DNA from 2 places in the Tenacibaculum sp. DPLXC6 genome. Region 2 is predicted to be linked to the other one. Evidence: riboswitches for the same ligand, from Rfam matches in the RefSeq annotation. Region 2 holds a riboswitch; the other holds the start of a gene.
What was found. Region 2 has a riboswitch for cobalamin ahead of VCM48_RS02820 (TonB-dependent receptor plug domain-containing protein). Riboswitches for the same ligand answer to the same signal wherever they lie in the genome.
Positions count from the first base shown of each region.

Region 1: linked by a shared signal. The riboswitch ahead of metE (5-methyltetrahydropteroyltriglutamate--homocysteine S-methyltransferase) and the one ahead of VCM48_RS02820 (TonB-dependent receptor plug domain-containing protein) in region 2 are both predicted to bind cobalamin.

Region 1 is NZ_CP141806.1:2,851,020-2,854,230, forward strand. It holds gene metE (5-methyltetrahydropteroyltriglutamate--homocysteine S-methyltransferase) at 1-1,351, opposite strand, end outside; cobalamin riboswitch at 1,537-1,723, opposite strand; gene VCM48_RS13010 (DJ-1/PfpI family protein) at 1,833-2,588, opposite strand; gene VCM48_RS13015 (NAD(P)/FAD-dependent oxidoreductase) at 2,596-3,211, opposite strand, start outside.
Region 2 is NZ_CP141806.1:628,521-631,731, forward strand. It holds gene VCM48_RS02820 (TonB-dependent receptor plug domain-containing protein) at 1-1,612, opposite strand, end outside; cobalamin riboswitch at 1,644-1,837, opposite strand; gene VCM48_RS02825 (ABC transporter substrate-binding protein) at 1,847-2,785, opposite strand; gene VCM48_RS02830 (bifunctional adenosylcobinamide kinase/adenosylcobinamide-phosphate guanylyltransferase) at 2,887-3,211, shown strand, end outside.

The DNA of each region.
Region 1 (3,211 bases), 1.2 Mb from region 2:
CCTCTTTGGTTTGAGGGAATGAACCAATAGTTGTGGTAGGAAATAAAGGTAAGTTTAATACTTTTTCTTGTGCTTCTTTACGAACCGAAAAGTCATTTTTTCTTTGAGAATCTAATTTAGTAACGGCATTAACACGCTGTTTTACATCATTGTGGTGAATTAATGTAGAAGACTTTCTACTAGCTATAGCTTTTTTGTTTTCTTCAAAAGCAGTTAAAACAGTTTCATCATTCGTACTTTCAGATAACTTTTTTAACAAACTTACCTCTGTGAGTTTTTGTTTAGCGAAAGCAAGCCATTGTTTAATTTGGCTGTCTAAAGATGTCTCTAAATCTAAATCACATGGAGAATGTAATAAGGAACAAGAAGGAGCTATAAAAACTCTGTCAGAACCTAATTTATCTGTAGTTTTTTGAATGAGTTGCAAGGACTTTTCAAAATCATTTTTCCAAATATTTCTACCATCTACAATACCTAATGATAAAGTTTTGTTTTCAGTAATTGTGTTCAATACATCATCTAATTGTTCTTCACAACGAACTAAATCGATGTGTAAAGCGTCTATAGGAAGTGTATTAGCTAATGAGAGATTATCTTTTAAACCTTCAAAGTAGGTAGTGACTATAAACTTTAGATTAGGAAACTTTTTCCTAATCTCATTATAGACAAATTGATATGTTTCTTTGGCTTTTTCGTTTAAATCTAATGCTAAAAAAGGTTCGTCAAATTGAATCCATTCAGCACCTTGTACTTGAAGCTCTTGTAAAATTTCAATATATACAGGAAGTAGTTTTGAGGCTAAATCTAATTTATCAAAACCGTCCTCTTTTTCTTTACCTAAAAGGAGGTAACTAACTAAACCAATAATTACAGGTTTAGCATTAACACCTGCTTGTTTGGCTCCAGCAAACTCATTAATAATTTTGTTAGAAAATAGTTTAAATTCCTGATTTTTATAAAACTCTGGAACGATGTAATGGTAGTTTGTGTCAAACCATTTAGTCATTTCCATAGCAGTGATATCAAGATCATCTTTTTGATATCCTCTTGCCATGGCAAAATAAAGATCCAATTCCGGGTTTGAAGTTTTTAAAGCTACTTCATTGTAACGTTTAGGAATTGCGCCAACAGTAAGTGTCATATCTAACACTTGATCGTAATAAGAAAAATCATTACAAGGAATAAGGTCTATTCCTGCTTCTTGTTGTGTTTTCCAGTTTTGTTGACAGATGTTTTTTCCTGTTTCAAGAAGTTCCTGTAAACTAGTTTTGCCCGACCAATATTGCTCGCAGGCTTTTTTGAGTTCTCTGTTGCTACCTATACGCGGATAGCCAAGAATGTGCGTTTGCATTTCTTTTTAACTTTTATAATTAAACATTAATTTTAAAAGCTCTTTTAGATGCTTCGCAATGCTAAAAAACGATGTGATGTTTGAGGAAAAATAATGACATACCAAAAAGCACAGCATTTCATAGAAGAAAGTGTGCGTTAAAATATATCATTGGTATGACCCAAAAGCTTCAAATCGCGAAAGCATTGTCAATATCCGAATAGGCAGGTCTCCTGACTTATAACAGTTTTTATCATCCTTCCCGCTTTTGGCAGTGGATACTCTAGGATAAAAACCTTTGGTGTGTTACTTACAGTTGCGCGACAGTTCGTGATTTGCACACGATTCCCTATTAATCTACAGCTAAGTAAAACCTTTCCGGTTGATGAAGTATGTAAAGAACTTATCGGGGTAAATGTATGTATTATTTTTTTAGAACTGGTAATAAAAAAAGCATCAGTATACTGATGCTTCTTGAGTTTTAACAAGATTTTAAATTTTGTTATTTTTCCCAGTTTTTAAGTTGATCCAGATATAAGTAGCTTTCAATAAATTTTCTATGTTCAGTATTTGTCATAATTTCGAGTAGTTCTAAAGCTGAAATATAACTTGCTAAATTTCCGTTTGAAGATAAAAATTTACCATCTTTAATAAAAGTTACCAAACTGTCGTTTTGAACTTTTAAATTAGGGTAATCTTTTTGTAGTTGCTCACCACCACCAATCCATGTTACAATTTTATGACCATCAGCTATGCCAGATTTACCAATTAAATTAGCACCAGCACAATTACTAACAGTGTATTGGGTCTCTTGATTTTTTGTTTTTATAAAATCTACAACTTTATTGTTGTGTACTTGTGCGTACATGTCGTAAGCACTTGGTACAAATAAAGCTGCTAGTTTAGGGCAATTATCAAAAGTATAGTCAGGAACAAAATGCATTCCTTCTTCAGTAGTAATTGGTTTAGCTGTTTCAGCTATAGTAACTACATTAAAAAGTTGTTTGCCTTTTTTGTCTACTTTACCAAAAACATCAGACGTTGCTATAACTTCTCCTTGTAAAACTCCGTTAAACATTAAAAGTCCAATAGTTGGTAGATCAGGATTAAATGGTTTTAGGTGCTTAGTTAGTGTATCATTTGGAGATAGAACTTGTTCAACTTTTTCAGCTTTGTTATCTGTTTTCGATTTTTCTGAATTACAACTAACAGTAATAATTGTAAAAATTAGTAGTGTGATAATACTTAAATTTTTCATGCGTACTTTATTTAGTATCTCTTTGAGTAGGTTTAATAATCATTCTAAAATATTGGTCTTTGTATATGTAGTAGCCTAACCAGTTGTATAGAGTTCTTACTTTGTTTTTAAAATTTACAAGCCCCATGATATGTACAAAAATCCAAATTAGCCAAGCAACAAAACCTTTTAAGGATTGTTTTTGACCAGGGAAGTCAAGTACAGCCTTATTTCGTCCAATGATAGCTAAAGATCCTTTGTCGTTGTACTGGAAAGTTTTCCAGTTATCATCTTTCCTTTTAAGGTTTTTAGCTAAGTTCTTTGCCTGCTGTAATGCTGGTTGCGCTAATTGTGGGTGTCCGTTAGGATAGTTTTTATCACCTAAGATTAAGGCGCAGTCACCTAAAGCATAGATGTTATCATATGAGTGTACAAGGTTAAACTGATTTGTTTTTAGTCTTCTACCAGGACCAAAGCTTTCTTCTGAAAAGCCATCAAATGTTTTTGCAGATACACCAGCTGCCCATATAAGGTTTTTAGTATGTATTTCTTCTCCGTTTGATAAATACACGGTTTCGCCATCAAAGTCATTAACCATTGTATTCATTGTTAGCTTAACACCTAATTCACTTAATTTTTTAGAA
Region 2 (3,211 bases):
CATTAAAGTTTAAAAGATGCTCGGGTGCATAAGGAAGTGTTTTTTTAGTTTCTGTATTTTCTGCCAAGGTAAACGTATAGTTGGAAGAAAAATCAATAGTATGTTCTCCTATTTCCTTCTTATAACTTACAAAAGTTTCTACGCCTTTATTTATTACATCATTTACGTTTCTTGGTCTCCATAAATTACTACCTCCTGTTGGTAACCACAAAATTTTATCATTTATATAGATATAAAACAATGTAGATGTTATGTTTAAGCTTTTATTTTTAAAAGAAGCTCCTAATTCTCCTTGCTTAGAGCTTTCAGGTATTAAACCTAAGTTTCCTACAACAGGCCAATACATTTCATTATAAGTAGGAACTCTATAATTTGTTGAAAAATTGGCTAGAATGTTTAATTGATTAGTTAATCTATATTCTCCTCCTACAAATAAAGATATAGGTACATCAAAATCAGAGTTTATTTCTTTTCTTGCTTGTATCTTTGTTGCTAATTTTTCAATAGGCTGATATTTAACACTACCTACAAAGGCTACTGAATTTCTTGTTTTGGTATTAACATCTGTATTTTCACCATTAATATTTTCAAACATCGTTTTGTAGTTAAAAGATAAGATGTTTGATAGTTTATAGATTAAAGAATGATTAACTAATGTTGTTTTAGACTTTCCAAAACTATAATTTTCAGCATCTTTATTACTATAATATCGATATTCTTGAGTTAAGTAAGCTAAGTTTAGTTCTTGTTTAAACTGAGAAGAAAACGCATATTTCCACTGTAGTAAGTTTCTTTGATTAAAATCTTCATTTCGTTCACTTCCAGCAGACGGATTTGGTAATCCATCAGAAAACAAACGGTTTCCATAGTAAGCAGTCGAATAAAACGATAAAAAGTTTACAGGACTAAACTTATAACCTATGACAAAATTAACTCCGTAGTTTTTGTAATTACCATTTTCATTAGTTAGTAAGTTACCTTCGCTATCTTTATAACGTCCATCAATATATGTATAATCATTATCGGAATAATTAAATGTAGATGCTAATTTCACATTCCACTTATCTGTTCCAGATGAACTTTTAAAGAAATTAGACGTTGTATTGTAACTTCCATAAGAAGTAAACAATTGAAGTTTTTGATGCTCTTTAAACAGTACTTCATCTTTTAAGTGTACCGTTCCTCCTATAGCTCCTGAACCATATTCAGTACTATTTCCACCACTTTGCACAAGAATATTATCACTTATACTCGCAGAAAGTGCATTAAAGTCTGTTTGTCCACTTCCTACAGCATTTATAGGAATTCCATTCCATAGTACCAACGTATTTGAAGCCGATGTTCCTCTAAAACGAGCAGTACTCACCCCTCCATTACCATAATCTCTAAATGCTATTGGGCTATTATATCGTAAGAGGTTCGTTAAGTTGATAGGGTTTTTTGTTTGTTCTTTTATCCCAATCTTTAATTCTTTTGTAGCAATGCGTTTTTTTTCTACATTTCTCTTCCCGTTAACTATTACCTCTTTTAATTTGTTAATAGCTATTGTATCTTTTTGAGAAAAAAGATTAATCGTAAAAAACAGTATAAATATTATTGTTATTTCCTTCATTATACATTAAACTTTTATCCCGAAAGTTTTAATTAAATTATAATAATTGGCAGGTCTCCTGGCTTGCGTCTTGTAACATACCTTCCCATTAAAAAACAGTGGTTTGAGTAATTGTTACAAGCTTAATAGCTTACAGTTGCGGGAACAGCTTCGGTTTTGCACCGAATTCCCTTTTAATTTTCTTTAATAGACGATTAAAGAAAAACCAAAAATCACGGCAAATGTATAGTATTCTTATAAATTAGCAACCATCAAATCATGATATTTTGCGAATTTTGTTTTTAAGTTCTCTGGTAGTGTATAATAATCTGGATGAATCATTTTTGCCAAACATTCCACTCCTTCTACTAAAGTACCCGCAGAAGATTGTGTAAACATCGCGAAGTCAGCAATGTATACTTGTTTGTTTTTTACAGCTCTCAAAGACTTCCATTCTTCTCTTTCTTCTAAAAACTTCATGTCTTCTAGTGTTCTATCGATTCCATATCCACAAGGAGCAATAATTAACACCTCTGGATCATACTTTACAATTTTATCCCAAGAAATAACGATGCTATCTCCTGATGGATGTGACAATAAATCGATTCCACCAGCATATCCTATTTGATGGGGAATCCAATGTCCGCAGTTAAACAACGGATCAATCCACTCTAACAGCATTACACTTTTAGACTGTATTTTATGCTCACGTTGCACATCTACAATGTCGTAAATACGTTTTTTTAATCCCTTCACATACGCCTCTCCTACTTCTTCTTGCTTCATTGCTTTTGCAATGGTTAATGCATTATCAAAAACGTCTTCTAAAGAGTTTGGTGTTATAGAAATTAACTCGGGAACCTTAGGTAATTTATAAGCTGATTTTGCCACAGACTCCGTATCTATTTGGCAAACATCACACACATCTTGTGTAAAAACAATATCGGGTGCTATACTTTCTAAAACAGGTTCATCTACATAATACAAAGTTTTTCCTTCCGCCTTTGTTTTTGAAAAAATAGCTGTTATTTCTTTACTCGTTAGTACTTTTCCTTCCAACTTATATCTAACAGCTACTTCTTTTTCTTTTAAAGCCACTTCAGGACACTCAAAAGTAATTCCGTTTAAATAATCTTGTAACCCCATATCATAAATCATCTGAGTTACTGCTGGCATAAAAGAAGATACTGTCATAATTCGTAGTTTTGGTTCAGCAAAAATAAACAGTTCTCTATTTTAATTTGTTTTTTATTAAAAATCTTTCCAATCTTTGTGTCAAAATAAAATGCGATTTCATGATATATTATATCTCAGGAGGTGAACGCTCAGGTAAAAGTAGCTATGCTCAAAAGTTAGCAGAATCTTTATCTAAAACCCCTATTTACCTAGCAACTTCTCGTATTTGGGACGAAGATTTTAAACAACGAGTAGACAGGCATATTTCTGATAGAGATGAACGTTGGACCACTATTGAAGAAGAAAAATGGTTAAGTAAAGTAATTTCTGAAAAACAAACTGTGGTTATCGATTGTGTAACACTGTGGCTAACAAATTTCTTTGTAGACACAAAATATGATATTGAAAAAGCACTAGAAATCGCCAAAGAAGAAATAAACAAAT